DNA from 4 places in the Paenibacillus sp. CB74 genome. Region 1 is predicted to be linked to each of the others. Evidence: riboswitches for the same ligand, from Rfam matches in the RefSeq annotation. Region 1 holds a riboswitch; each other region holds the start of a gene.
The links. Region 1 has a riboswitch for thiamine pyrophosphate ahead of ACX9NY_RS06070 (thiamine phosphate synthase). Riboswitches for the same ligand answer to the same signal wherever they lie in the genome.
Positions count from the first base shown of each region.

Region 2: another riboswitch for thiamine pyrophosphate. It lies ahead of ACX9NY_RS21355 (ABC transporter substrate-binding protein); the one in region 1 lies ahead of ACX9NY_RS06070 (thiamine phosphate synthase).
Region 3: another riboswitch for thiamine pyrophosphate. It lies ahead of ACX9NY_RS19195 (ABC transporter ATP-binding protein); the one in region 1 lies ahead of ACX9NY_RS06070 (thiamine phosphate synthase).
Region 4: another riboswitch for thiamine pyrophosphate. It lies ahead of thiC (phosphomethylpyrimidine synthase ThiC); the one in region 1 lies ahead of ACX9NY_RS06070 (thiamine phosphate synthase).

Region 1 covers NZ_CM146009.1:1,314,772-1,322,591, forward strand. Annotated here, with positions in the region: gene ACX9NY_RS06040 (hypothetical protein) at 1-922, shown strand, start outside; gene ACX9NY_RS06045 (hypothetical protein) at 985-1,470, shown strand; gene ACX9NY_RS06050 (hypothetical protein) at 1,487-1,885, shown strand; gene ACX9NY_RS06055 (hypothetical protein) at 1,882-2,433, shown strand; gene ACX9NY_RS06060 (hypothetical protein) at 2,420-3,403, shown strand; gene ACX9NY_RS06065 (ABC-F family ATP-binding cassette domain-containing protein) at 3,541-5,091, shown strand; TPP riboswitch at 5,167-5,276, shown strand; gene ACX9NY_RS06070 (thiamine phosphate synthase) at 5,470-6,165, shown strand; gene thiO (glycine oxidase ThiO) at 6,180-7,415, shown strand; gene thiS (sulfur carrier protein ThiS) at 7,412-7,615, shown strand; gene ACX9NY_RS06085 (thiazole synthase) at 7,618-7,820, shown strand, end outside.
Region 2 covers NZ_CM146009.1:4,846,513-4,854,332, reverse strand. Annotated here, with positions in the region: gene ACX9NY_RS21370 (ABC transporter ATP-binding protein) at 1-233, opposite strand, end outside; gene ACX9NY_RS21365 (ABC transporter permease) at 273-1,031, opposite strand; gene ACX9NY_RS21360 (MTH1187 family thiamine-binding protein) at 1,031-1,321, opposite strand; gene ACX9NY_RS21355 (ABC transporter substrate-binding protein) at 1,546-2,586, opposite strand; TPP riboswitch at 2,807-2,919, opposite strand; gene ACX9NY_RS21350 (phospholipase D-like domain-containing protein) at 3,164-4,564, shown strand; gene ACX9NY_RS21345 (DUF2798 domain-containing protein) at 4,774-5,208, shown strand; gene ACX9NY_RS21340 (MFS transporter) at 5,569-6,804, opposite strand; gene serS (serine--tRNA ligase) at 7,193-7,820, shown strand, end outside.
Region 3 covers NZ_CM146009.1:4,332,232-4,340,051, forward strand. Annotated here, with positions in the region: gene ACX9NY_RS19190 (aspartate/glutamate racemase family protein) at 1-363, opposite strand, end outside; TPP riboswitch at 650-752, shown strand; gene ACX9NY_RS19195 (ABC transporter ATP-binding protein) at 929-1,696, shown strand; gene ACX9NY_RS19200 (ABC transporter permease) at 1,683-2,486, shown strand; gene ACX9NY_RS19205 (ABC transporter substrate-binding protein) at 2,666-3,739, shown strand; gene thiM (hydroxyethylthiazole kinase) at 4,847-5,659, shown strand; gene thiD (bifunctional hydroxymethylpyrimidine kinase/phosphomethylpyrimidine kinase) at 5,656-6,468, shown strand; gene thiE (thiamine phosphate synthase) at 6,468-7,133, shown strand; gene ACX9NY_RS19225 (MerR family transcriptional regulator) at 7,499-7,820, shown strand, end outside.
Region 4 covers NZ_CM146009.1:4,618,111-4,625,930, forward strand. Annotated here, with positions in the region: gene ACX9NY_RS20325 (response regulator transcription factor) at 1-278, opposite strand, end outside; gene ACX9NY_RS20330 (helix-turn-helix transcriptional regulator) at 541-1,491, shown strand; gene ACX9NY_RS20335 (zinc ribbon domain-containing protein) at 1,573-2,391, shown strand; gene ACX9NY_RS20340 (hypothetical protein) at 2,847-3,014, shown strand; gene ACX9NY_RS20345 (aspartate/glutamate racemase family protein) at 3,192-3,881, shown strand; gene thiC (phosphomethylpyrimidine synthase ThiC) at 4,214-5,998, opposite strand; TPP riboswitch at 6,419-6,532, opposite strand; gene ACX9NY_RS20355 (IclR family transcriptional regulator) at 6,681-7,424, opposite strand; gene ACX9NY_RS20360 (alpha/beta hydrolase) at 7,784-7,820, shown strand, end outside.

The DNA.
Region 1 (7,820 bases):
GAAATACGAATGGCTCGCCATTCGCCGAGTGATGTTATTCGCAGGTTGTTTGGTCCTTACACTGGGTTGCATCTTGCTGTTGCACCAGGTTGAACGTAACCACATCTTGCATGATCCAATCCGGGATGATCGAATGTTTGGTGCAATGGCTGAAGCGGATCTCAGGAAAGCCGAGGAAAAAACAGCATTGGATCAATCCGTGCTGGAAAGTGTAGAGATGAACCGAGGAGCTACATACGAAGAAGTCTCCAACGCGTTACAGCAGTTATCTCCCGTTCAGTTGGACCATGATACCCAGAGTGAGACCATCATGCGCATCATGCAGAAACTTGAGGTGTATAACAAGCAATATGTACGCTGGTGGGAAATGATTATAGCAATTCTCATCGGTGTAGCAGGGTATTACATGCCCATATGGCTCATGTTATTTCAGCGGAAAATGCGAAAGTTGGATATGCGGCATGAAATCTATCAATTTCAGACAGTGATATCCATTCTGCGTGAGATGGATCGGATGTCAGTCGAGGAGATATTGGAATGGCTTAATCGATTTGCCGTCATTTTCAAGCGTCCGCTGCAAAAGTGTTTGTTGCATTTTGAACATGGGCCAGAGCTTGCACTTGATCAATTAAAGGAAGAGGCGGGCTTGCCCGAATTCCAGCGACTGATTGATAAATTGCAGCTTGCCCTTGGCAAAATCTCAATACGTGAAGCCTTTGATGATCTTGAGAGCATGATGGCATTTTATTTTGAACAACGCAAGCAGGAGTACAGCAAAATGATTGATGTTAAAGCATCCTGGGGGAGAACCATCGGATTTGCTCCCATGTATGCCCTAATCTTTTTGTACCTGGTCATACCATTGGTCGGTATGAGCTTCCTGCAGATGAACATCTATTATGAACAAATTCAGAAACTGTAGCACAATTCTTCTGTGTGACAGTCTGAAATATATTAATAATTTATAACTTGGGAGGATTTATCATGAACAATGCATCAAGCGCTTTAAAGGTAGCAGCAGGGATATTTTTGACAATCGCTCTGATCACAATTGTAGTTCTGTTATTTATTTCGGCTCAGGAAGCAACCAAGACAGCGCAGAACAATTTTGCTGATATTCAAACCGAGCTGTCTCAGGCTGCATTCACGGTGTATGACGGAACAACGATCAGTGGCTCACAGGTAACTAATGCGCTGCGTAAATACGCGGACAAGGATCAGTTCGGTATTCAAGTCATTACAGGTAAAAATAAAGCGGGTCAATGGTATGGCAACCAATTGAACATTTCACAGGATCTTAATAACGCGGACTACGGCTCGGTTATTGCTCCTGACGATAAAGTAGGGATTATTAACCAGACGATGAGTGAAAAGGACAATCAATATGTCAATCCAAGTGGTAAATTCAAAGCCATTATTGTAAAAGACCGCTCCAACGTGGTAAGAGGGCTAATCTTCCAGCAATCCTGACAGGAGTTGGTTTAACATGTCCCAGAATACCCAGCATCTTATGTTGTTTTGTACGGCGGTTGTCCTGTTTGTGACAGCCTGCCTGTACGGGCAACAGAATGTTAAGATTTTATCAGCTTCATTGAACGACAGAGTACGAACAACAGCAGGCATGGAAGGTCGTCTGACAACAACATTGCATACCACCAAACCATCTCAGTATAGTGGTGCGGAAGTGTTACATACCGTGAGACAGATGACAGGCACAGGCATACCTGTAGAGGTAGACGGGACTTCATATGTGATTGATACACTAGTCAGCAAAACAGCGACTATTCCTGTCCAGCTCGATGCTACCTACAGACCAGAGTTGATACGAAATGAAACTGGAGAACTGCTCAAGATTGTTTTTTGGAAGGAGGCCAGTGTGAATTGATTAATGCCGCATCCAAGTTGCTTGCCGTATTGCTCGCAGTTCTTCTGCTCTATGTGTATCCAGCTGCTGAAACAGCCGATCGGCAGGATGATATAGCACGTATGACGGCTATACAGAATGTAACACGTTTTGTCGATGCTGTTCGCACGAAAGGGTATATTTCCCCTCGTATGTTGGCTGAGTTCGAGGAGCAACTGGCACAGACGGGCAATGTGTATGAGTTGTCAGTGGAACATTTACATAAGAAATATGTACCTCACTATACAGACCCGACGAACAATCAAAGTTTTACCGGGACTTATGAGGTAGTACAGGATGGATATTACTCAGCTCAGATTCGAGAAAGATTATTTCCGTCCGAAGGAGTGCTGCCTGCGGATGATCCTGGCCGAAGATATACGTTGACAACAGGGGATTTTTTCACCGTGACGCTCCAAAATACAAATCGTACGCCTTCGATGCTCATTCGTGAATGGCTCAGTGGTACGGCTCAGGCTTCAGCGGTATTTGTAACATACGGAGGTATGGTCCTCAATGAAGATTACTGAGCTATCTATTGTATTCGTGCTGATCTTCTTCCCGCTCTTCTGGATCATCTCACTTCATACCCAAGATGCCGAAGAGGCTAATTATCTTGGACAACGATACAGATCTGCACTTCAAACCGCAGTCATGGATGCAGGTGCAGTCATGCATCAGAACGAGAAACAAAATGATGAAGCAGGTTATGATTCAACCAAGTTTGTAAAAGCGGACAAGGAGCTTGCCCTGTTAACATTTACCCAGACAATGGCTCTGAATATGGGGATTCAGGATGATCCTGCAGCTATTCGAAACATGTTTAATTACATTCCTGCCGTGGTTATTTTGGATTACGATGGCTATTATATGTTGTCTACAGAAACAGAGTTGACAGGTATTCGTGAAGATTCTTTCAGACAAGTATGGAGCCCTAAGAAACCTTATACATATTCAGATTCATACGGTAACAGTATTAACTTTACACTGGACGATTACGTCTATGCCTACGACGCAAGCGCAGGGAGATGGGTGGAGGGCTTTCAAAAAGAACTGGCTTCAACCACACAGATTCCTTTACTTCAGGATAGCAGCGTATATGAACAAGTTCGACGAAGCCGGGTTGTGACTTCTGTGCAGGATGATCTGGCTGGTGTGATTAACCGTCATAATGAGTTTGCCAGAAAGAACGGTATTTCTTATACATTTACGATGCCCCTTATTGCACAGGAAGATTGGTACAACTCCATTAACGATACAGGGATTATGGCCTTTATCCAAGGTATAGGTGTGGGTGACCAGAAGATCAACAATTATGCGATTGGTGGAGGCAGACTTGTGAAGAAAACGGCCATCGTAGGTGGGATAGATCCTTTAACGGGTATCAAGTACTATTATCCCTCCACATGTGGTAATGGTTACCGTGCCGAAGAGGTGTTCACAGACGCAAGACAAGCAGCTGCACAAGGCTATTTTGAATATAACTGCTCTAATCGTTAGCTTGCGTACATGACAAAATCATGGAAGGAGTTCCTGAACTGTTTACATTACTTTCAGAAAAGACGAGACCTGTGCTAGAATAGGGGTTCGGAACCATAATAAAAGTAATGTCTAATAGATAGGAGCAACCTCATCTTATGAGTTTATTGTCAGTAGAGAACGTGAGTCACAATTTTGGAGATCGCACGTTATTTAAAAATGTATCGTTTCGTTTACTCGCCGGAGAGCGCGTAGGACTTGTTGGTGCCAATGGTGTAGGTAAATCTACATTAATGAACATCCTTACCGGTAAATTGCTTAAAGACAGTGGAAAAGTGGAATGGACACCTAAGGTCCGTTATGGATATCTGGATCAGCACACAAAGCTTACGCCAGGCAAAACGATTCGTGATGTGCTTAAGGATGCTTTCCTTCCGTTGCTTGAATTGGAAAAAGAAATGATGAATATTACGGACCAGATGGCAGATGCAGATCCAGATAAGCTGGAGCAGTTGCTGGAAGAGATGGGCGATATTCAGGAACAACTGGAGCAGGGCGACTTTTATCTGATTGACGTCAAAGTCGAAGAGATGGCCAATGGTCTTGGTTTGTCTGCAATTGGTCTTGATCGAGATGTTGCAGCTCTAAGTGGTGGACAGCGCACCAAGGTGCTTCTTGCCAAGCTTCTACTCGAAAAACCTACAGCTCTGTTACTGGATGAGCCAACCAACTATCTGGATGTAGAGCACATTGAATGGCTGTCACGTTACCTAAAGGACTACCCGCATGCGTTCCTCTTAATTTCCCATGACACGGAATTCATGAATGAAGTCGTGAATGTCATTTATCATTTGGAATTTGCCAAATTAACGAGATATGCAGCGAACTATAACAAGTTCCTGGAGATGGCTGATATGAATAAAGCCCAGCATATTGATGCGTACGAGAAGCAGCAAGAGTACATCAAGAAACAGGAAGATTTCATTCAGCGTAACAAGGCGCGGGCTTCAACTTCAGGTCGAGCGAAGAGCCGGGAGAAACAGCTGGATAAGATTGAACGTATTGATCGCCCAGATGAAGCGGCTAAACCAACGTTTAAATTCAAGGATGCCCGCGCGAGTAGCAAAACGGTCTTTGAGGGCATTGATTTTGAAATTGGATATACCTATCCTTTGCTGCCCAAAATGACGATGACGATTGAACGTGGTGAGAAAATTGCCATTGTAGGCTGTAATGGTGTGGGTAAATCGACACTGCTGAAAACCATCCTCGGGAAAATATCTCCACTGAGTGGAAAGACCTTTTTGGGAGATTATCTCGAAACGGCCTATTTTGAGCAGGAGGTTCGTGCTGGAAATATCACGCCGATCGAGGATGTCTGGAATGAGTTTTCACATTTGACTCAGAATGAGGTCCGGGGTCATCTCGCTCGCTGCGGATTAAAGAATGAGCACATTACTCGTCCGCTCAACATGCTGAGTGGTGGAGAACAAGCCAAGGTTCGTTTATGCAAACTCTTGATGCGCGAAAGCAACTGGATTTTATTTGATGAGCCGACAAACCATCTGGATGTCACAGCCAAAGCGGAGTTGCAGCGTGCCTTGCAAGAATTTAAGGGAACGGTGCTACTGGTATCTCATGAACCTGATTTTTACGAGGGTTGGGTCACCAAAACATGGAATGTCGAAGAATGGTCTGAGAAAAACTAGATGATTTGAGACCATGTTTAACAGATATGACGGTGACAAAAAAATCTGTCTATGGTAACATAGGCTACAACTTCATATGAACACTAGGGGGGCCGCACGATGCGGCTGAGATGGAAGAATGCGATTCCGGACCCTTTGCACCTGATCTGGATCATACCAGCGTAGGGAAGTGGCGAGCGCGTTTCAGTGAACGACGTGAGCAAACGGCAACTCGAAAAGATTTCAACCGTCTGCTTAGCGAATTGAAACATGCAGTTGCGTGTATAACGTTATGGCTATAGATCTATAGCTGTACTGCACGAAATGAACTGTATGCATCAGTCAGTGATCTGATCCTATAATTCATACGCAGCCACTCCCCTACGGGAGTGGCTTTTTTTGTGTTTTCATAGCATTCACGCCTGGAAGGAGAGGGAGGGTACCGCAATTTTTCATGAGCATGTTCACGAATCATTTGAATTGCATGTTGTATCTGCGGGTGCAGGAGATCGAGCATCTTTTGTAAAAGCAGCCAAGGACGTTTGGCCATGGGTGGACTATATTCACATACGAGAGAAACAACTTACATGGCAAGACAAGATCGGCTGGACTGAAAGTCTGCGTAATGTTAATATTCCATCTTGTCGCATCGTTATCAATGGTTCAGAACTGCCTTCACAGAATGATCTTTATGGCGGTGTTCATTGGGGGCAAGATGCGATACGTAAATACAACCCTGCTGTCATAAGCAAAATGCAGCGACTTCGTCTGGGTGTATCTGTTCATTCCATCGATGAGGCAAAAATCGCTGAAGAACAGGGAGCTGATTACCTTTTCTTTGGGCATGTCTTCGCGACCAACAGCAAGCCAGATCTAGAACCAAGAGGATTATATGCTCTTGATGAAGTATGCAGAGGTGTCTCCATTCCTGTCATCGCGATCGGAGGCATAGAGCCGGGAAATATTCAAGCGATTCGCGCTACAGGGGCACAGGGAGTTGCCGTGATCTCAAATGTATGGTCGAGCGATTCCCCGGATCGGGCAGCTGCATCACTAAGGCAGGCTATCGTTGCTACAGGAAGTCTAAGCCGGTGAAAGGAGATGAGAGGATGAATGAGATCGTAACGGGTCAGAACAGGAATCATTTCAGTCATCAACTGAACTCTGAAACGGAATCAAGAAGCAAAAGTGTAACTGATAATCCGGATAAGATTCATGCAGAAATCATTATTGTAGGCGGAGGTGTTGTTGGTTGTGCCATTGCGTATGAGCTTGCTTCCCGGGGACAGGATGTTTTGTTGCTGGAGCGTTCCGCAATTGCGGGAGGCACTTCTTGCGCAGCGGCTGGAATGCTGGCGCCAGATAGTGAGGATTTTGCTCATCCTTTGATGGCTAAGCTTGGCAGGCAGAGTAGACAGTTACTTATTGAGCAACAAGTGCTAATGGATACCCTTAGTGGGGTAGAGGTTGGGCTGCAACGCCATGGATTCTTGACCCCTTTTCGATCATACAGTGAATTAAACCGCTATAAGAACAATCGAAATTCCGGTTTGTCTGCTGATGAGGTGTGGTGGGATCGTTCGGTTGTGCAACAGGAGGCATCGTGGCTTAACAGAGATACATACGGAGCCTACTACAGACCATACGAGAGTGAAATCCTTCCTGTCCATCTAACTAGGGCATATGCGGAATCTGCTCAAGCCATGGGAGCTCGGTTTATAGAGGACATACAGGGTATACGTGTACAAGTAAACGAACACGGCGTGCAGGGGATCACCACATCGATCGGTGAGATAACGTGCAAACATGTCGTTATAGCGGCTGGATTACAGAGTGAAGCATTGATGAGACATGTGAATCTGAGCTTACCTGTGTGGTCGGTAAAAGGAGAAATAGCTGCCGTTCAGTTCTCAGATGAACATGCAGGGTACAGACCTGACAGAACGGTTTATGCAGAGGATGTCTATATTGTTCCCAAAGCCAATGGCGAAGTTTGGCTCGGGGCAACCAGTCTGCCGGGCAGAACGGATTTGAATGTTTCTGTACAGGGTGTTCAGAAGCTGCTAACAGCGGCTACCCACTGGGTACCCGGGATGAAAGAAGCGCAATTTAAGCGAGCGTGGGCAGGTGTAAGACCGGCAACGCCAGATGGGCTGCCTTATATAGGTGCATGCAAGAGTATACCTGGACTGTTCGCTGCCTTTGGGCATTACCGTAATGGTATTTTGCTAAGTGCGATAACAGGCAGGCTTATCGCGGAGTTAATCACTGGCAAAAGCTCAGAAGAACTCGGAATTGAAGCGCTGAATCCAGAGCGTTTGAACAGAAAGGGAGTGGTGCAGTGAATATCATTGTTAATGGACAACGGATGGAGATTGAAAACAGATTAAATCGTGTGGATAAACTGCTCCAATCGTTTGACCTGCAAGTCAAGACTGTAGTTGTTGAGCTGAACAGGCATATCTTAACGCGTGAGTATCACAAGTCAACGGCATTAAGAGAAGGCGATCGAATCGAGATTGTACATTTTGTAGGAGGCGGTTGATGATGTTGAACATTGGTAAATATACGTTTGAGTCCAGATTATTGCTCGGAACAGGCAGGTTTTCGGATTTTGAAGTGCAGAGTCAGGCTGTGGATGCTTCTGGAACGGAAGTTTTAACCTTTGCTGTTCGTCGTCTGAATCTGGAGCAACGTAACCAGAAGCATTTCCTGGATACATTGGATCTGGATCAATACACGCTTCTTCC
Region 2 (7,820 bases), 3.3 Mb from region 1:
ACAAACTCACCTTGCTTCACAGTCAGGGACAGGCCGTTCAACACCGGTAGCCTGCTCCGTCGTTCACGAAATGATGCATGAACATCCACGACGTCCAGTGCAGGTGGAACCGAAGCAGCAGTCGTATATGTCGGTAGCCCGGAATTAGTCGAGTAAATTTTTTCACCGTGCTTTGGTTCCAATGTGCGTGCTCCCCGTTCAGGCTGGACGTGTTCGTCCTGTTGCTGATTCATATGCTGATCACTTCCTAATATATAGACTTACATGCTTTGTTATCGCTTCTGTGGCCGCCAGCGCACGAGCAGCTTCTCCAGCAGCGCGATGAGCAGGAAGAGCAGCAAGCTGAGCGCAACAATAATCATGATTGCCACGAATAAGCGATCTGTGCGATAAGCTGATTTTTGCAGCATCATATAATAACCAATACCCTTGTCTGCACCAATCCATTCGGCAATGATGGCGCCCATCACGCTATAGGTAGCGGCGATTTTGATACCGGAGAATACTGATGGTAGTGCATGGGGAAGCTCCAGCTTCCAGAAGATATGACGACGTTTGGCACCAGCCATGCGCATATAGTTCATCATCGCTGCATCTGTACGGGTCAAGCCGTCCATGGCCGCCACCGCAACGGGGAAAAAGCAGACTAATATGATGGTAATCAGCTTGGGCAACAGCCCGAATCCGAACCAGATTAACAGGAGCGGTGCGAGCGCGATGGTCGGTATATTTTGACTAAGAATAAGTAAAGGATACAGGGCTGACTTGAGAAAAGGAACCAAATGCAGCACCATTGCAATCAATAATCCAACCGCTGTTCCAGCGGCGAATCCGATCAGCGTTAACTGAATGGTTGCGGAGGCATGCATGCCCAGTCGCTCCGCTTGGGATGCCGCTTCGCGGGCGATATCGGACGGTGCGGGCAGCATCCATTTCTCGATGTGGAACAGGGATACAGCTCCCTGCCATAACGCTATAAAGAGAATAACCGCCACGAAGGGCGGCCATACACTTTTGAAATAGGCATTCATTAGCGGTACTTCTCCGTCAGGGTATCCATGCTGAAGCCAGTAGGGCTATGGGCGATTTTGATCTGGGAGATGATGCTTGGGCTGCCAGCCTCGACGAGTACTTCGTGCATTTTGCGGACAACCTCCAGCAGTTCCTCCAGTTCCCCCTCCATCGTGGTGTCGAGCGGGTTCACCTGATATTTCAGGCCGGATTGCTGAATAACTTCAATGGCGCGATCTACATAAGGATAAGAGTTCTCGCCATTTGGCGTTTTTGGAATAACCTGAATGCTAAGTAATGTGCTTGCCATGAGAGATCACGGCTCCTTTCGTGATATATAAAATGAACTAATGACGGTTACACTTGCCACTTCGATGACAGAATAACCTTCCAATCGCTGTTATCCCCAGATTTTTTTGATTCCCTTTCTCTAAAGGGAAAATCCGGTGATAAAGGCGACCGCTTCGCTTTTTCACGTTATTTCTGTCCTCTCCGTCCTCGTGTAAATATTAAGTTCGTTTTATATGAGATATTTTATTGGGGTAAAAACTCGTTTGTGTATGCCTTGCTCACGTCGACCTGTTCATCCAGCAGTTTTTTGCTAAACATCCAGTCGGTGTAGTTCTGCCACACTTCCTGTTTCTGTTCTCCCCAGCGCGGGGCGTCATCCGTGTACTTCGGACTCAGCCATTTCTGGCTTGCCAGTACCAATTCCTTGTCCAGATCCGGTACGGCCTTGATCAGAATATTCGCTGCGTCTTCGGGATGATCAATTGCGTATTGATACCCTTCGGAAGTTGCCTTCAGGAATGCTTTCACCAGCTCAGGGTCGTTCTGAATCGTCTGCTCGTTCGTTACGAGGACAGGTGTGTAATAATCCAGTGCATCTGAATAATCTTTCACATATAACATGTCGATCGGTTCCCCGCGCAGTTCAGCTTCAATCCCCGTCCAGGCGTAGAAAATCCATGCGAAATCAATATCCCGTTTTACAGCGGTGAAAAAGTCGGCATCACCCATGTTAATGTTTTTCACTTTGGATACGTCGGCGCCTTCGCCTTCCATAATGGATTGCATCACGGCTTCTTCCACTGGGGAACCCCAGCCGCCATAAGTTTTGCCTTCAAAATCTTTCGGTGATTTAATATTCCGATCTGCCGGAGCAGCGAACCCGGATGTATTATGCTGAATAACTGCTGCGATGGAGACGAGTGGAACCCCTTGTGTACGGGCTTGCGTTACACTTTCCTGATAACTTACGCCAAATGGCACTTCATTGGAAGCAACCATCGTATCGGCGCCGCCGGCACCTGGCTGAACAATCTCCACATTCAAGCCTTCGGCCTTATAAAAACCTTGATCTACGGCCGCATACAAGCCGGTATGATTCGTATTTGGTGTCCAGTCGAGCACCACTTTAACATCCTTGAGGGCTGCGTTGTCACCTTCATTGCTGCTCTCCGTATTCGTGCTGCCGTTCTGTTCAGCCGGGGCAGCTTCTTTACCGCCACATGCGGCCACAGTCACCAGTAGTACACATAAGAGCAACAGTCCCATTGTTTTACGCCATTTCATCTGTGATTCTCTCCTTCGGTATGTCCGGCCAGTGGCACGGGTACTCCTTGGCTTCATATCCAAGCTTCTTGCATAAATCGGCAGATTTATACCAGCTATGATCCGGATAACGTCACTTTTTTTAGCTCTCTGGCTATATAAAAGAACATTAAAAAAAGCGCCCCGTAATCCGGGACGCGTGCAGGCGTTAGAGAGGTGGCGTTCAGCCATAGGGCTGTGCCATTTCGATATACTCCGATTCCTACGCTGGCATGATCCAGATCAGGTCTAAGGGTTAGTATCTTGGTGGGATACACTCTCAGCCGGCCAATTCCGACTCCCCTGGGAAACTATGAAGTTACGGGCATTACTAGGTGTAATTATAGGCCAGAGGCCCAGTCGTGTCCAGTCAGGAACTGGATGGGAACGGATTTCCGGTCATCGTCTATTTGCTTCTAAGCCGCTTCGGTGATTAGTTTTTGATCGTTTGGCCTTGAGCCGAGCAGCTTGATTCATTTAAACAACATAATTTAGGTACAAAAGGAGATAGTACTGCTATACCAATAAATACTTTTACATAAAAATGGGGGAGTACTGAATGATCCTTAAAACCATAATCGCAATGATTCTGTGTTATAGTGCCTACGTTTTCTTCACAGCCTACCTTTTATTTTTGGTTCCGTCTCCATCTGCTATTGAAAATACGGATATGCAAAAATCGTTAACAAGAGGAAGTACAACAGATCGCGTAATGCTCCTGGAGGACGGCTTTCAATCGGGTCAGGTGAGAATCCAGACCATTCGAGAGGCAAAAACAAGCATCGACCTGGCCTATTACTCCATTCAAAAAGGAAAAACATCTCAGCTTTTTTTTGCTGCTTTATTCGATGCGGCTGATCGGGGTGTTCAAGTTCGAATCATTTTAGACGGGATTTTTCACAGCATGCGCGGAGAATTGCGTGATATTCCAGATGCCATTGCAGCTCATCCCAATGTCGAATTAAGATATTATGAACCACTCCACCTATTTATGCCATGGACATGGCATAATCGTCTGCATGACAAGATCCTTCTTGTCGACAACACATATGGAATCATTGGCGGCCAAAATATTGGTGATAAATATATGGCATTGCAACCCCCAAAAGACTATGTTTTTGATCGGGATGTCCTTGTTTACAATGCAAACGATAATACGAACAGCACGGTTGTTGAAATGAAACAATATCTAGATCAGTTATGGAACCATCCATTCACCAAACCAGAAAAACATGCAAAACGTCAGCATCATGCAAAAGGGTTAAAAGAGCTGGCTCAGCTGGCTGATTTATATCAAAAAGCCCAGGCTCAGAGTGATCCTTTTGTGAAAGTGTTGCCCAAGGAATGGGTTCGAGGAGCGCTTCATTCCGACCACGTTGCTTTCATTCACAATCCAATTAAAAGGCTGTATAAAGACCCCATCATGTGGAGGACATTTGTTCATTTCGCCAATCAAGCAAAGTCGAAAGTGTACCTTCAGACGCCATATGCCATTCCTACCAAGAAAATGGAGAAAGCCGTACATCTGTCGATGAATCCAAAAGCAGAATGGGTCATGCTGACGAATTCAATCCAGCAGACCCCTAACCCTTTGGCTTTCGCGGGATACTTAAGCTCTAAGGAACGGTTGCTTGATACCAGTCTGGCCGTATATGAATACGAAGGCCCTTATTCCATACACGGCAAATCATTTGTCATGGATGATTACCTCAGCATGGTTGGTTCGTATAATCTTGATCCCAGATCTGCCTTCCTAAATACCGAATCCGCTGTGGTCATTTACGGTTCTGCATTCGCCAACGAACTAACAGAGGCTATGGATATCAAACGTGCACATAGTACACTTGCGGTTAAAGATGAACATCCAGCAGAATCTACGAATCAGAAAGGCTCTATTTTCAAACGAATAGCAATCACAGCGTTATCCAAACTGTCTTTTCTCTGGAAATTTATGTTGTAGAAAAAAAATCGTATTCTCTTGAGCTTAACTTTTTCTCCGGTTTATCAAAAACTTGAAAATCAGATTTGTTCACGGAATGTTCACTTATGTGGTGGGGGTCATCATCTCTATAATTACGAAGGTAAACAGAGAGGATGAGAGAATTGCCAACGAGCAAGAAGGAACAAATTATTTTCGGCTTAATGATGTGTACAGGAATGGTCCTGGTGATGATGACTTTCAATTTGTGGCACACTGGGATACTTGGCAAGTTGTCCCCGCTTGAGATCCTGTTTCAATTCCTATTGTGTTTTGTCATCGCTTTTCTGGTGGAGTCCTTCATTGTTGGCCCTGTAGCGAGAAAAATTGCATTTTCCTTACCTTTTGACAAGTCCAACAAGATCCTTGGTGGGCTGGTCATGTCATTTTTTATGGTGATTGGCATGGTTCTGATCATGTCTTTGTACGGAATGATTTCAGCGTATCTTGCGGACCAATTAAATGGGGTATCCGTACTTGGTACGTACCTGCATACAATCGCTCGTAATTTCAGTCTGGCACTTCCATATCAGTTGATCATTCTAGGGCCGCTCGTACGATATGTATTCGGTAAATTCATCAAGAGCAACGGGCATATAATGCCTACTGTTAACAAAAGTGTGTAATTCCGATGGCCTTAAAGTATTTCCTGGGCAATCTTGTGCAAATGAATAGATCGTAACGAATCGAGAACACTTTATTAAGTCGGTTCTTGGGGAATGAAAAATCTAACGAATCTTAGCGGCGTTAATATGCCAAAAAAATGCAACAAGACCTTGATTTGAAGCTAATTATCTACAATAACTTCTCTAAGGTTCGTTAGATTTCGAACATACAGAAATGGAGCGGAATAGCGTGTGCTGGGTTCGTAAAAAACAGAGTAACGCTACCAAAAATGTCTACCGTCAAGTCATGACAGTAGACATTTCGATTTCTTTAATAGGTAATTCTGATTCTATGGCTCTGGACTGTATCACCCATAGCTGTTAAGTTGCTGGATCGACCACATGTTTGTTCTGCCACTGATACGTGATTACGCTAATGACAAGCAGGCCAACTGCAAAGATAGCAAGCATCCATGCGGATTGATTAACCTCCAGATGATCAAGACTCCATCCCGTGGTCAAAGGCAAAATGGCACCGCCAACCCCACCTGAGGCAATCAAAATGCTGGGTGTGGATTCTTCGGTTCCAGGCAGCAGTTTACTGGCGAAGACTAGGGCAATCGAGAAAATGCCTGACATGGCAAGTCCGAGCAGCAAGATGATGAGAAACGCAGACCAAATTTGGTCTGTAAATGGAAACACCATTAACAAAAGCACAGATGCAAGACAACTGTACAGCACATAGACGCGGTACTGGAATTTCTCTGCGATATATCCCGCGAAGAGTCGTCCTACAGACATGGCAATCCAGAAGCAGGTGACACTAAGCGCTGCTCCGGCTTCCTTCATGTTCATTTTCTCAATCAGGATCGCTGGCATGAAGTTTGCAAGGCTCATCTCAGTGCCAACATAAAGGAAGAAGAACAGGACGAACAGTACCAGAAGAGTCAGGTTGCGTCCACGATAGGTTGGACCGTGTATAGGGGTATCTGCGGAATGCGGTTCACCTGATGCACCGGCAGTGTGAGTGTGTCTCGAAGCATCGGCTGGCTTTCGTCGCTCCAGAACCTTGTCCAGCTCACCGAATGATCCTTTCGCCCAGAAAGCAAAGGTCAGCGCTGCACAGATCGCAACAACGAGAAAGGATAAACGCCAGTATCCGGCAGCAATCAGACCGCTGGCCATGAGCGGCATGACCATCGCTCCGATCCCGAATAACACTTCCAGTCGGCTCATGGCAACAGCCGTATTGTCTTTGATTGCAGCGATGATAATGGTGCCAATGACAGCTTCAACCATTCCGAATCCGAAACCGGCAGCGGGTGCGATGACGTACATCCAGCCCCATGGCGGCAACAGCATGTAGGATAATTCTGCGATACAGAGCAATGCTGTCGCGATTAACAGGCCTCCCCTTTTACCAAAGCGTCGGTTCAGCCACGGAGATAACAATACACCGCCCAGGAATCCGGCAAATTGAGCGAAGATCAATGTCCCGCCCTGGCTATAATCTTTGCCGTAATGTTCCAGTGCAACGGGCAGAATGGAACCAAGCACAACGTGGGCAAGTCCAATGAGGAAATAGGAGAGACACCCGATCCAAAGTAATTTTTTCATAAAGAACTCCTTCTACATATATACATAAATTGAGGATCACAATAAAGCGCAACCATGAAGACAAAGTCTATCATAACAGGACAGGTTACGTTGTGCCATGAATTCCTGCTCGATACAAAAGGTTGCAATCTGGTCTATCGTTCGTATATACTGAGACACAACAATTACAGATCGGACCATGCCGTTGATGAGCATCCAACTCGGAGGTGTTTTCGCCAGGGGAGCGATATTTCCCCAAGTTAACCGGAACCGCCCGTTATCGCGGACCAAGAGGCTGGAAGCAGGATATCCTGATTCAGCAAGTTGGGTGGCACCGCGAGCAGAGCGCTCCTCGTCCCAAGGGATGAGGGCGCTCTTTGTATTTTTACAGCCAAAGGAGACGGTGACCATGTTGGAAATGAAGTGGATTCGGGCACACGCAGAAGAGGTTCAGGCGGCAGCAGACGGGAAAAAAATCAAGATTAACATTCGCACATTGCTGGAGCGGGATGAGGAACGCAGAGCACTTTTGCAGGAATCGGAAGAAGGGCGCAGATTACGCAATACGTTATCCGCAGACATCGGCAGACTCATGCAAGCCGGGAATCGGGAAGAGGCCGATGGTTTGCGGGCGCAGGTGAAACAGATCAATGAACAGTTGGAACACGTGGAAGCGAAGCTTGCCCCTGTGCAAGAGGAAGTAACGAAGCTGCAATGGCTGGTCCCCAATATTGTATCCCCGGATACCCCGAAAGGCACGTCGGATGAGGATAATGTGGAATTGCGACGTGTGGGAGAGGTTCCAACGTTCGAGTATACCACCAAAGATCACGTGGAACTTGGGGAGTTGCATGATCTGATCGATATTCCCCGTGGCGTTAAGATTGGTGGTACGCGAAGCTATGTATTGAAAGGCGCTGGCCTGTTATTACATCGGGCAGTACAGCAACTGGCGCTGGATCTGTTGCTGAAGCACGGCTTTACACCAATGGAGGTTCCGCTGATGGTCAGGGAGGATGCGCTGGTGAACACCGGAT
Region 3 (7,820 bases), 3.0 Mb from region 1:
ACCAACCGTACTTATATGGGACTTATGAATTTGATTTGCTGTTGCATCAGCAATATGTACGATGGGTAGTGTCACTTTTTCTTCAATATGTTTAATCACTTTATGCATCGTATTTGTACAAATTACAATCATTTCTGCTCCTGCCTTTTCCAAAGACTGAGCAGCATTCCCTAATAATTCACCAGCGCTTTCCCAATCACCTTCAGCTTGATAACGCTCGACCTCTTCAAAATTCACGCTATATAAAATGCACTTGGCTGAATGCAATCCTCCCAATTTATTTTTCACTTCTTCATTAATAATTCGATAATATTCTAACGATGACTCCCAGCTCATTCCACCAATAAGACCAATCGTTCTCATATTACACTTCCCCTTCCATTGATTACATCCCGAAAGCAGTGTATAGAAATTCAGTAGATATTGTATCGTATCTATTTCATTAAATAAACCTGCCACAGTAAGAGGAGTTGAGGAAACTGGAGCAATTCCGGCAACGGATTAATGCGTCTGCCCGAATAATCTGGCTGTGCAATCCTAATAATCCGAACGGAACCATTTTCAGATCAGTACTCACATTCTTTCTGAGCGCCCCCTTTACATTCCACTTGCATGTGATATATGCTGAACACATAACTGCATATCTTGAACAATGCACTAGGGGAGCCTTACGGCTGAGACGAATCGAATGATTCGGACCCTTTGAACCTGATCTGGATCATACCAGCGGAGGGAAGTGGAGCGGCCTTTCAGTAAGCGGATTTTTTCATGTTGATGATGAATTTTAATGTGAATTGAACTTACAGACCCACTCATTTCTCCGGAAATGGGTGGGTCTTTTTCGCGTTCTGCGGGCAGATCAGCAGGTGTAATGAAAGATCCCGCAGTTTGAAGTTGAATTTGGAATAACAAGGGGGAACAGAACGAGATGGATAATAACATAACCATTCACAACATGAGCTACGCTTTCCCGGGAAAAAGGGATTCCCCCGTGCTCTCCAATGTGTCGATGCGTGTTGCCAACGGCGAATTCGTCTCGCTCATCGGCTCCAGCGGCTCCGGTAAAAGCACCCTTTTCAAGCTGCTGGCAGGCCTGCTTGAGCCAACCCACGGAACCATTGAAATTCCTTGGGTCCCTGATGGAAAGCGACTGGGGCAGGTGGCCTACATGCCGCAAAAGGACCTCCTGTTATCCTGGCGAACCGTCATGGAGAATTGCATGCTCCCCGCTGAACTTGCTCCAGGGCGACAGGATAAGGGAAAAATTCGCGCAGACATTATGGCAGGGCTCGACAGATTTGGCTTATCCGGCTACGCGCATGCTTACCCGGACGAGCTGTCGGGTGGCATGCGCCAACGTGTCGCGCTGCTTCGTACTTTGTTGACAGGTGGCCAACTCTTGCTGCTGGATGAACCATTCGGCGCACTCGATGCCTTAACCAAACGCGAGATGCATCGCTGGCTACTGGAGCTGTGGGAAGATCTGGGCAAAACCGTGTTGTTCATTACGCATGATATTGAAGAGGCCCTGCTACTCAGTGATCGAATTATCCTGTTAACTCCGGGGAGCCAAGGCCAACCGCTACAAGATTTGACGGTACCTTTGCCACGTCCAAGACATTCGGACATGATCTACGAACCGGCGCTCGTTCAGATGAGACGACGACTGGAGGAACAATTGCATGCGAGAGAATAACTTGGGAAACTGCATGAAGAATAACGTAAGGGGTTGGCTTGACCGTTATGGTCTGTTTCTTTGGCTCCTGCTCTTGCTGCTTGTCTTCTGGGAGTGGATTGTGCGTATGGGATGGGTGCCCTCCTTCATCATTCCAGCCCCAACGGCGATTGCCAACTCCCTGTATGAGCATCGTCACCTCCTGCTGGCTACACATCTGCCTGTTACCTTGATGGAGGTTGTTGTTGGTTTTGGCTTGTCCATTGCTGCCGGAATTGCACTTGCAACTGGTATGCATATGAATCGGTCGATTGAAAAAGCGTTATATCCCTTCATCGTAATCAGTCAGACGATCCCGTTGATTGCCCTGTCCCCCGTCTTCATCCTATGGTTTGGCTACACGCTGTGGAGCAAAGTTGCGGTGGTGTTCCTGATCGCCTTCTTCCCCATTGTGGTGAGTACCTACGATGGACTTCGCCAAGGCGATCCAGAGCAGCGTGAACTACTGCTCACCATGGGAGCTAGCACGTGGGATATTTTTCGCAAACTCCAGGTTCCACTGGCACTTCCCGCCTTCTTCTCGGGGCTAAAGATGTCTGTGGTGTACTGCGTGGTTGGTGCAACGATAGGCGAATGGCTCGGTGGCAGTAAAGGTCTCGGATACTTCAGCCGCCGCATGTCCAGCAACATGAACACGGACGCGATGTTCGCCGCTATTGTGCTGTTATCCCTGCTCGGGATCGTTTTGTTTGTACTGATTGCCTGGCTGGAGAAACGGTTTGGTACTCGGCGCCATGAAGCGAAAAAATAGCTGGATAAAACGTAGAGAGAATTTAGATTTTAGATGTTACTACAAGAATTACGCTCTACACAACATAACTTATGCACCATTTCAGCAGCTAACTTCAATCAGTACTTTGTCATCTTGTCCGTTAACATACTGCTGTCCATTGTCTACAAACCCAAACGATGAAATGAGGAACTTCATTTATGACTAACAAAGGTATATACTCCCTGCTTCCCATTATGCTCATAAGCCTGTTGCTGATCGTTAGCGGATGCGGCACCACGGGTGCTGGCAAAAACACGCTAACAACAGATACGGAAACCAATGCACAGCAAGCAAACTCGCCTGTAACAGAACCAGCATCAGACACCAAAGATAAACTGTCCATCATGCTCGACTGGTACCCCAATGCAGTACATTCCTTCATCTATGTAGCTCAGGAAAATGGATACTTTGCAGACCAAGGTCTGGATGTCGACATTCAGATGCCTGCGGATACCAATGACTCACTCAAACTTGTTGCTGCCGGTAAAATTGATCTGGCTCTAAGCTATCAGCCTCAAATCTTGCTCGCGCGTAGTGAGAACATTCCTGTACGTTCCATTGCTGCTGTTGTTCGCCACCCGCTCGTACATCTGTTGACCGAAGCAAATGGCAAAGTGCGTTCACCCAAAGACCTTGAAGGAAAGACGGTTGGCTATTCTTCGATTCCGCTGTATGACGCGATGGTACGGACGATGATCAGCCAAGATGGTGGCAGCCCAGACAACATGAAACTGGTCGACGTTGGATTCGATCTGATTCCTTCTCTGGCTTCCGGACAGGCGGACGCGATTATGGGTGGTTTTATTAACCATGAACAATTGATTTTGGAGAAAGAAGGCCATGCCATGAAATCGATTAACCCTGTCGACTATGGCGTGCCTGATTATTATGAATTGGTCCTGACTGCAAGTGAAGCTGGTATGGAAGCCAAAAAAGAACAACTGACCCGGTTCATCAAAGCGATCCAGGAAGGACAGAAATATGTCACGGAGCATCCAGAAGAAGCCTTGAATATTCTGCTTGCTCATGAGAATGAAACATCTCCGCTTGACCCGGAGATCGAAACCAAAAGCCTGGCTATTCTACTGCCACTCATGAATGAAGAAGGTCAACCGTTTGGTCGGCAGGAAATGGAGTCGTGGGAGAATGTACGTGCATGGCTCGTTGCAACTGAAATGATTCCTGAATCGGTGAAAGCCGAGGATGCGTTTATTAATCTGCAAGGAGAGTAAGTAAAGAAAAGCCACGAGGATAAAGGGAAAGTGACTAAAAGAAAGGGATCGGCAAGTAAGAGGAATGAATAGAAAGTTAGCAAGGACGTGGCGTTAGGGGCAACAAGGTTTGCAGTATGTAAAAGGTTTCCGTAATGGAACTGGCTGGAGCAAGGAGTGGAGAATCATAATCTTTAACAATTCTACGTGACTTGATGTGCAATTGAGTACCTTGATATGCATTTGGGTGGCATGATATGCGATCGAGTACCTTGTATGCGTTTGGATGACATGGTATGCGATCGAGTACCTTGTATACGTTTAGGCGGCTTGGAGCTTTGCATTTGTTCATGTACATTAGCGCACATCTTCAAATCTACCGGGAGCTGAATCGCGTCCTAATGTGTTCGGAGTAGAGCATGCGGCGAGCGCTAACGAATCTGAGACGTCTTATTCGAGGATTTAAAGCAGTCTCAGAAATCTAAGGAATCTGAGACACGCAATATTAGAATAAACAGCCGTTTGCATCGTTTTAATCAAGGAATTCAGGGAAATAACGTGTCTGACGTTCCTTACATTTCAAAAGTAGGATTTGACAGACAAATAAGATGTCCCGGGTTCTTTAGAAACACCGTCTAAACCTGCGGAAGGAATTCGCCAAAAGAGCTACCAGCTTGGTTTGGGTTTGGGTTTCAAGACTCTATTTGAACGTCAATTCCTTCACTATACCGCTTGCCTGAATTAGGAGACTTACCCTGGGGTCACTTTCTGTATATTGCATTGTAGTACTGTTGCATTGTTACATTGCTGTACTGTTGTACTGTCGCGTTTTTGTATTATTACTATTTTTTGCGAATTACATTTTTATGTGGCTCTACCTTTTAGCTGTTTCAATCAAGGCTAGATATTGATCGTTTGTTCTTCCATATCCAGTTACATTAATCCATCTTTATTGCATTATGAATTGGATTTATCTTTTACATCTGCTTTTACCGCTGTAACGTCTCTCGGTGTCTTTACACTATTCGCCCTGCTCAACACGGAGACTCATATCCTATTATTCTGTTGAGTGACTCTGCATATCAGGCTTCTGCCGGTGGCGTTACTTCAAAACAAGGAGGAAATTATATGTCTTATCTGAAACGTGTTCGTACGCAAAATCCGCTGGTACACAATATCACCAACCTTGTCGTTGCTCCCTTTACAGCCAATGGTTTGCTTGCACTTGGTGCATCCCCATTTATGGCTTATGCTCATGAAGAGGTCGCTGATGTTGCCAAGATGTCAGGAGCCGTGGTGCTCAACATTGGCACACTCGATGATAAAATCGTTCAGGCCATCCGTCTGGCAGGCCAATCGGCTAATGCGCATCATGTACCTGTGGTGCTAGATCCCGTCGGCGCAGGCGCAACCGCCTATCGTACAGAAACCGTTCAGATGCTCGTTCGTGAGCTTCGCCTCACGGTACTGCGCGGCAATGTGGCGGAGGTTGCCAATGTCATCGGTGAGAGCTGGAGTATCAAAGGTGTGGACGCGGGATCAGGTGAGGGTGACCGGATCGGCATAGCGGAGCGGGCAGCGCATAAACTTGGCTGTGTCGTGGTCATTACCGGTAAAGAAGATATCATTACCGATGGACAATCTACATTCCTCACGAGTAATGGACATGCCCTGCTCACTCAGGTCACAGGTGCTGGCTGTCTGCTAAGTTCGGTGATTGGCGCTTTTACAGCCATTGCGGAATCCGAAGACGATCTTCCAGGCAGTGTTGTTGAAGCACTCGCTTTTTATGGCGTAGCGGCTGAACTGGCGGCAGAGAAGACGGCTCATCAGGGGCCGGGCAGCTTCCAGATTGAATTCTTGAATCAACTGGCACAAGTAACACCCGACCTTGTGGCAGAACGCGCACAGATTCGTCTGATCCGTGGAGGTGTGGTATGAGCATTCCTCAAGCCCTAACCATTGCAGGCTCCGATAACGGGGGAGGCGCAGGAATTCAGGCCGATCTCAAAACGTTTCAGGAGCTTGGCGTATACGGCATGACCGTCATCACCGCTATTGCTGCTCAAAATACAACAGGTGTACAAGGAGTCTTCCCCATCCCTTACGATGGCATTGCCCAGCAATTGGACTCAACCGGAGAAGACTTTCAGCCAACTGCGGTGAAGACCGGCATGTTATATAGTGCCGAGATTATTCGACTCGTCGCTGAGAAGTGGCAGCAATATGGTTGGTCTAATCTGGTCATCGATCCCGTGATGGTCGCCAAAGGCGGAGCCCCCCTGCTCCAGCAGGAAGCTGTACAGGCGCTGATTACAGAGCTGTTGCCCCATGCCCTGATCACAACACCTAATATTCCGGAAGCCGAACTGCTTACCGGAATGTCCATCACGAATCTTAGTCAGCGGGAAGAAGCCGCGAGACGGATTGTACAGATGGGCTCGACGTATGCTTTGGTCAAAGGTGGTCATGATGAAGGAAGTGTCATGATCGTGGACGTAGTCTACGATGGGCAGTCTTTTCATTATCTGGAGAATGTTCGTGTGGTAACACGTCATACACACGGAACGGGATGCACGTACTCTGCTGCGATTACCGCAGAGTTAGCCAAGGGTTCACCTGTTCTGGCTGCCGTAACGACCGCGAGAGCATTCATTCAGGCAGCCATTGAAGACGAGCTGGGGATTGGGGCCGGACATGGGCCAACAAATCATTTTGCGTATCAGCGCAGACAGCGGGGTGAGCAGTGATGCGCCCTTGGGATGCTGAAGCGGTACAACGCGCGATGCAGGTGTATTTGGTCATGGGCAGCGTAAATACGACGCAAGACCCCGTCGAGGTGCTACGCCAAGCCATTGCTGGCGGCATTACGCTGTTCCAGTTCCGCGAAAAGGGAACTGGCGCCCTGATCGGCGAAGCTCGCATGACGCTTGCGATGCGGCTTCGCGAGGTGTGCAGCCAGCACGAGGTCCCGTTCATCGTGAACGATGATGTGGAGCTGGCTGTAGCGGTGGAGGCCGACGGCGTGCATGTCGGCCAGGATGATGCGGACGCGGCGCTGGTACGCGCCCGCATTGGCGCTGGGCGGATGCTTGGCGTATCCGCCCACGCTGTGGGTGAGGCGCGCCGTGCTGTGCAGGCGGGCGCCGACTACCTTGGCGTCGGGCCCATGTACCCGACGCGCTCCAAAGCGGATGCCCACGCTGTGCTGGGCCCCGCAGGGGTGGCGGAACTGCGCGCCGCAGGCATCGCAGTTCCGATTGTGGGTATCGGCGGCATTACGCCCGATACCACGGCCGCCGTGATGGCGGCTGGAGCCGACGGCGTAGCCGTCATCTCCGCCATCGCGGGCGCGGCCGACGTGTGCGCAGCGGCTGCGCAGTTCGCTGCGGCAGTGCGCGGGATGCGGGCGTAGCCTTGCTTCCCTGCACAGCCAGCCCGTGGGCTGCACCGAATACATGGTGCAGCCACAACCCACAACCAATCGCTCTCCTCTCCATAACAGAGGAGCCCCATAACATCCCGGCGGCGCGGCAGCAACCCATGTCTTCGACATCAAAGCGCAGCCGCCACCCTACAGTGACTGAATAATACAATTATTTCGTCCACCTATTCACATCTAGTCATATCTAGCCACATTCCAATCAGCCCTAGTCACATCCAGTAACCAATCCATGATCAAGATGCAGCTTCCTGCCGCATCTTGTTTTTTACATTTTCAACTGTTGACTCTCACGTAACGTGACACTGTACAATCAGTGTTGTAAGGAGGTTTCACTCATGGCCATGAAGGTAAAAGAAGTTGCTGAACTTGCCTCAATCAGTGTGCGCACACTGCATCACTATGATGAGATCGGGCTATTAACTCCGGACGAAGTAACTGCTGCCGGGTATCGATTATATTCAGACGCCAACCTGGAACGATTGCAGCAGATATTATTTTTCAAGGAACTCGACTTCTCTCTGAAGGAAATCAAAAACATTATAACCAACCCCTCCTTCAATCCGGAAGAAGCACTTAAAATGCATCGACTTATACTGCTGGAGAAGCGCCAACGCTTGGACCAGATGATTGCTACCATTGATAAAACAGTCCTACACG
Region 4 (7,820 bases), 3.3 Mb from region 1:
AGCCCCGTAATTTTATCCATGTCCGAGGTTTTGGCACTCAGGAAAATGATCGGAAAATGATGCTGCTCCCGTATTTTACGAGTCACCTCGTACCCGTCCATACCCGGCATCATAATGTCCAGTACGGCCAAATCAATGGCATGTGTCTGAATCGCCTGTAGTGCCGACTGTCCGTCAGATGCCTTGACGGTATGATATCCTTCTTTTTGTAAATGTAAAGCCACCAGATCCGCGATCTCTACTTCATCGTCCGCAATCAGAATCGTAATTCGCTTCATTGCTTATTTCACTCCTATATGGGATGCTGAGCAATATAACACCTTTGAATCTAACAGATAAGTACAAGATAAACAATTGAAAGCAATGTTTCCTCTTCCAAAGGGGAAAATCCGGTGATAGCGTATGCTTCCGAAGCAGCTTTCTGGAAGAAAGCTTTTAGGCGAGCGCTTCGCTTCTCCAGGTTTTTTCTGTCCTCTCCGTTCAAGTGTAAAAGAAATAGCTCATTTATATAAACACAAATAAAAAAAGGAAGAGGTAGCTATGAAACTGGAGCGTTTGTTAGCCATCGTTGTACTGCTTATCAACCGGGGGCGATTACAGGCAAAAGACCTGGCCGATATGTTTGAAGTTTCCATCCGGACGATCTATCGGGATATCGACACATTGGGACAAGCCGGGATTCCGGTCGTGACCTATCAGGGAGCAAGCGGAGGCATCAGTCTGGCGGAAGGGTATCGTCTGGATCGCAATCTGTTAACCGACAAGGATCTTGTTTCCATCGTCACTGCCCTGCGCAGCATATCCACCTCACATACAAATGCTGCACGTGAACTACTGGTGGAGAAGCTAAGCAGTATCGTTCCGGAAGCCAAAAATGAAGATTTTCAAGCCAGCACGCACCGATTCATCGTGGATCATTCAACGTGGACGCACCCTGAAGCGCTACAACAGAAATTAAAAGTTATTGATCAGGGAATTGATCAGCTTCAATGCATTTATTTTGCCTATTGCAGCGCCGAAGGTGCACAGACCTATCGTACAGTTGAACCCCACACGCTTGTACTGAAGAGGCACGCGTGGTATCTGTATGCTTTTTGCCATGAACGAAATGAATTCCGCATGTTCAAGCTGGTTCGTATGAAAGACGTCTCTCTTGCTGCAGAGCACTTTGAACGAAAATCCATCAACCTTCAAGACCGGCCGTGGCAGCAGGAATGGAGCCGGCCAGACAACCAGATTGGGATTACCCTGAGATTCCATGCCCGTGTCCATCATCTTGCGGAGGAATGGTTCGGTATTGAAAATGTATTGCCTGACGGGAACGGCTATTATATCAGCCAGGTCGCTTTTCCAGAAGATAACTGGCTGTACGGCTTCATCTTGGGCTTTGGGGCGGATGTTGAGGTGCTGGAACCGTTGCATATTCGGGATAATGTGTGCCGTATAGCCGAACAAATTGTTCAAAATTATAAAACCTCCGCTCAAACCTGACAGACAGCTGTCCAGTTCCTCCCCGTATACTTCAAATATGTTCAGGTTGAAGTTGCATATATACCCAAGGAGGAATGAAAGATGAACGTTACTGTATGTCAAAGCTGCGGCATGCCACTCACCACCCCTGCCCAATTCGGAACGGAGGCAGATGGAGGCACAACCCGTGAGTACTGTATCTATTGTTACAAGGATGGGAAGTTTGCACAGCCAGGAATCTCGCTTGAAGGCATGACGGAGATGTGCACCGCCATTCTGAAGGACGAGGGCATGGATGAGGAATCCGCTCGTTCGATGCTGCGTAATCAGCTTCCTTTTTTGAAACGTTGGCGCACGAATACAACGGATCAACACGAAGTATCTCCGGCTGCAAACTCTGCCACTTCTGCTATACCGGGTCAGGTTACAACAACTCAATCGTTATCTGCCCAGCCCGTTCGTTATGTCACCCTTCCGGGCAAACGCCTAGCCGGCATATCCGCCCGCACAACCAATGCCATTGAGATTAGTGGCAAAGGCTGTATCCAAGGTCTCTGGAACAATTATTTTGCCTCAGAGCATCTCCCTGCACCCGAAGCTGCTCGTTATGGCTGTTACACGAATTATACCGATGGCATAAACGGAGAGTACACCATACTGGTAGGGCATGAGATCAGTTCGGAGGAATCATTGCCTGAAGGATTGGACGACATTCTGCTCCCGCCTGCAACTTACGCCGTATTCACTTCCAGAAAAGGACCAATGGCAGAGGTTGCTCACGAAGCCTGGGGAGCCGTATGGGCATGGGAGAAGCAAAGTGATCGTACGTTCACCGGAGATTTTGAATTGTATGATGAACGCAGCCTGAATCCCGAAAATGTACAAGTCGATATATACATCGCCGTTCGAGATAGTAGATAAAACCAACACTATATCAACTCAGACTGGATCCAAATTTTCCTCACATCCTTCTGCATATCATGCAAGCTGCCGAGTTCACCCGGCAGTTTTTTTGATGTTCCTCCCGTGATACAACCGCCTATAGTACCAAGTTAGTTAGCATGTAACCTACCTATTCAACCAGATAATATGCCTCATAAGCGGGTACCATTGACTTCCTTAAAATTGGGACTATTCACATAACAACCGATTCCATCCTCCCACACAAAACCTTTCAAATCAGGTTCTTTACTCCTGAATTTCCCTAAAACCGTTTACATCTCCTGAATACGGGGTAAAATCACTACAATCCAATTGGAATTACGCTTTAAACTCTTCTATTTCGTCTAACAAGTCACATATACCTATATGCGCACCTGGCAGGGTAACCTGTCGAAATACATAATTCACAAATATGCTTCAAAGGAGGAACCAAGATGATCCGCATGCCTATTCAGCAAATGATCCCGTACCATCACCAATATCCGCGCAACACGGCGACCACTGCTCCTAAAAAGGAGAATGAGAACACTCAAGGTCTATCCTTTCATGAAATTTTACAGCAAAAAATGGCGAAGAAAAATGCTTCTCCTTCCCTTAGATAAAATGAAAGCTGGACGATTGCCAGTCCGGTTATGAACCGTCTTTCCGCAGCTTGGCGGGAGGACGGTTATTGGCGTTGAATCGCAAACAACTGTACAGTTCTCAGGCATGTTTCTATAATGGTTTAAATATCTACGATTACCATGACATTATACGAACTGTAAAAGGGGATTTAGCACATGAACACCATCGGTTGTTTTCACGCTCACTATTCCAACATCGCCTTAATTGAAGAGACGCTCGCTGCTTATGAAGTTGAATTGGTGCATTACGTCGATCCAGGCCTGGATCGTCTTAAACATGACGCTGACTTTTCAGATGTCGTCATCCACGAGAAAGTAGCTCAGACGCTCCGATGGATCGCCGAGTGTCATGCCGATGCCATTCTGGTCACGTGTACCCTGTTTGCGGCAGTACTGGAGCAGGAAGCCACAGAGGTCCCTGTGCCTGTGATCGGCATAGATGATCCGCTATTGCAGGAGATGCGGCAAGTACCAGGAGATTACATCATAGCCTTCACCAACCCGGCAACCATTGAAGGAACGATGGCACGGCTGAATCAGGCATTACAGCAAGAGAATGAGAATGAGCATCCCTACATTGCAAATACATATCAGACGGAAGCGGTGTGCATCCCTGGGACATTTGAGTTGATTATGCGTGGAGATCAGCAAGGGTATTTCGAAGCGGTGCGTGAGGGATTACAGCAGATTGCTGAGCAGTATCCGAGTAAAACGGTAGTGGCAGCTCAACTGTCTATGGCTCCCGCTGCTGCACAGGTTACTGCAGACACAGGCATTGCGATCCATAGTCCGTTGGCATTGCTTGCGGCGCATTTGGAGAAGAATTTGGGCATAGCACCGCAATGAACTCACTTACTAACTAACACCACTAATTAAGGAGGTGAACTAATATGCATTTCCTCTATATTGTTGTTCTGTTTATCGTAGGTTTTTCCTGTTCTGCATTTCTATACGGAGGTGCCCCTAAACTTAGTGATGCCCTCCTATTTGTTATCACAGGCATTTTATATAAGCTATGGACCACGAACAGTCGCAAAGCTAGTTTTGAACAACACGGAGAGCGCTCATAGAGTTTAAAATCATATCATTGAATCAAAAAAAGCCGTCCTTCTCTGCAATGACAGAGAAGAACGGCTTTATCACTATTTCAGACTGCCCAGCTTAAGCTGTACCAGCGCCTAGGAGCGTGTCCGATATTCCTCAGCCTTTTCCTGCATGCCCGCTGCTACAGCCTCATTCTCGGACAATCCTTTATCCGCCGCAAAGGCACGAATGTCCTGCGTAATGCGCATGCTACAGAACTTCGGTCCGCACATCGAGCAGAAATGAGCTTCTTTGGCCCCTTCTGCCGGCAGCGTCTCATCATGGTAGGATAAAGCCCGTTCCGGGTCAAGTGACAGGTTAAACTGATCCCGCCAGCGGAACTCGAAGCGTGCCTTGGACAATGCATCATCCCGGCGCTGAGCACGCGGATGACCTTTCGCCAGATCGGCAGCATGAGCTGCGATCTTGTAGGCGATGACTCCTTCCCGTACATCATCCTTGTTAGGCAAGCCCAGATGTTCTTTTGGCGTAACGTAACAGAGCATCGACGTGCCAAACCAGCCGATCATAGCCGCACCAATGGCGGACGTAATGTGATCGTATCCCGGGGCAATATCGGTCGTCAGTGGCCCAAGTGTGTAGAACGGTGCCTCATGGCATATCTCCATCTGCAGGTCCACATTCTCCTTGATCTTGTGCATCGGTACATGCCCCGGGCCTTCGATCATTACCTGCACATCATGCTTCCACGCGATCTGTGTCAGTTCCCCGAGCGTAGCCAGTTCCGCCATCTGAGCTTCGTCATTCGCATCGTAGATGCTGCCCGGACGAAGTCCATCTCCCAGCGAAAACGCCACATCATACCTTTTCATAATCTCGCAGATTTCTTCGAAATGAGTGTACAAAAAATTCTCCTGATGATGCGCAAGGCACCATGCTGCCATAATGGACCCGCCCCGGGATACAATACCTGTCATCCGCTTGGCGGTCATGGGGATATAACGCAGCAGCACACCTGCATGAATCGTAAAGTAGTCCACGCCCTGCTCTGCCTGCTCAATGAGCGTGTCTCGGTACAATTCCCAGGTCAGCGCTTCCGCTTCGCCATTCACCTTCTCCAGTGCCTGATACAGCGGCACCGTACCAATCGGTACAGGTGAATTGCGGATGATCCATTCCCGGGTGGTATGAATGTTTTTACCTGTCGAGAGATCCATCACGGTATCCGATCCCCATCGTACCGCCCAGGTCATCTTCTCAACCTCTTCCTCGATGGAGGAAGATACGGCAGAGTTACCTATATTAGCATTGATCTTCACGTGAAAATGACGACCGATCAACATCGGCTCACTCTCTGGGTGATTGATGTTGGATGGCAGAATCGCCCGTCCACTTGCCAGCTCCTGCCGCACAAATTCCGGTTCCACGCCTTCACGGATAGCGGCATACTCCATTTCTGGTGTAATGACGCCCTGACTTGCGTAGTGCATCTGGGTGACACAGCGCCCAGCCAGAGCACGCAGTGGTTGTCCCCGAAATCCAGGGTATTCCTCTGCCCCGGCTCTCCGCCCTCCGGGCTTTAGTCCGTTATCCTCAGGTTGAACGGCTCTGCCCTCATATGCTTCAACATCACCGCGTTCCATAATCCAATGATTTCGGAGCGCGGGTAATCCCTTCCGAATATCCATCTGGAATTCGGGATCGGTCATGGGGCCGCTCGTATCGTAGACACGCAGCGGTTCGTTATGCTCCACCCCTTGGGGAGTATTCGTGTCATGAAGGGCTATCTCACGCTCCGGTACAGCTATGTCCGGCCGTGAGCCCTGAATGTAGACTTTGCGGCTGCCCGGAAAGGGCTGAACCCGTCCAGCCGCTCCTGTTTCCTTTTCCACCTGCTGACCGTTATGTTCCTGTTCCATCGCTTGTTGTCCCGTTTGATTTCCTGTACTCATGTTTGCTCGTCTCCTCCTCCGTGTTCGTTCACTTGGTTTGGTTGGCATCGTCATCAGCTCGCTTATGCACCTGTCCCAAATCATGCAGAGCGCAGAGAAGAAAGAGCGATCCTACACCAGACCAAGGGGGAGACATTATTCATGTACAGTTAACGACAGAACGGAGGTTACCACAGATCATGGATCTATAATGACTGCTCTCTCTCCAAGCCCACTTTTGCAGGTTATTGAAAAAACAGTCCATGGAATGTGTATTATCTCGCCCGTCCACTGTATATAAAAAAGCCGGCCCCCGAAGGAACCGACTTTAATGTCCATCACCAATAATGCTCCTGGTTGCAGCTCCATAACGGAGTCCTGCAAGAGTCACACATGTGGTGGTTGTGGTCATATCGCCGATTACTTCCCTACGCTGGTATGATCCAGATCAGGTGCAAAGGGTCCGGAATCTCATGCGATTCCGTCTCAGTCCGGACAATTCGGACTCCCCCAGTAACGTTAACAAGTTGCGGCATACATAAGCCGCTGTTCATATTCAATGAAGCTGACCCCGATGGGCCGTCCATTACAGAGTAGCGCAACCGGAACATAAAAACAACCTTTATATTCCAGAACACCAACCCAATTGGAGAAAAACCTTACATCAATATCAGGATAACATGAGCCCCATCTGCGTAGCAGCTTCCTTTAGCACAGGTGCGTATTCGTGCAAAGTCTCCTGCGAAAGTCGGCTGACAGGCCCTGAGACCGAGAGAGCAGCTGCAATATTGCCTCGGCGATCCATAATCGGTACAGATACCGCTGCAGCTCCCGGCTCACGCTCCTCATAACTCGTCGCATATCCGTTATCCCGGATATCTCCCATTTGCGCCAAATACACCGCCGGATCAATAAACACCGGCCATTCCGGCCCGTTCATCAGTTCCTCACGATCCTCATCCGTGGCAAACGCCATCAAGACTTTGCTGGATGCGCCAACAGACAGCGGAAGTCTAACACCAACGGGAGCAACTCGGCGAATCGCCTGATCACTTTGCACCGCCTGAATCCGAATCCGTTCACTGCCATCACGCAGGTACAGACTCACGGTCTCCCCCAATCGATCTCTCAGTCGCTCCATCGCAGGCAGCAACAGAATAGCGGGATCATCACTGCGGGACATATGAGCCGACAGCTCCCAGATTCGGATGCCTAGTCGATACTTCTCTGTTGCTGCATCGCGGATTACGAACCCGCGATCCTCCAGTGTAGCCATCAAGCGGTGCACTGTACTTTTGTGCAGGCCGATCTGGCTGGCAATCTCGGTGAGTCCCAGATCACTGCGTGTGGTAAAACATAATAATATATCCAGCGCCCGTTCCACAGCCCGGACGGTTAACTTGCGATCTTCCATGGCATAATGCCCTCCTCATGTTTCATCACATGAAACTTGGTTACATAAATTATATGAGAAACGGTCTCATCTGTAAACCAAAAAGAGCCAAAATTGAAATAGACCAACGTGTAAAATTTTCCTTTTTATAAGACTTAATCCCCTGTAATTTACACACTAAGGTAATGTTACCCATATATCTTAAGAACTATATAACAATTGCGTAACAAATGCCCTCAATCAATTGACTTTGACTATATTGGAACATACGATAAAGATATATTACATTAAGATATCGCTCTGAAGCAGGCTCTGAAATAAACGCAATTCTCTTTTCATGTCGTTGTTATCTTCAACTGAACTTCAAAGGAGGGGCATTCATGTATCCAACATCCCAGAGCGAAGCCCCGCTGCAAA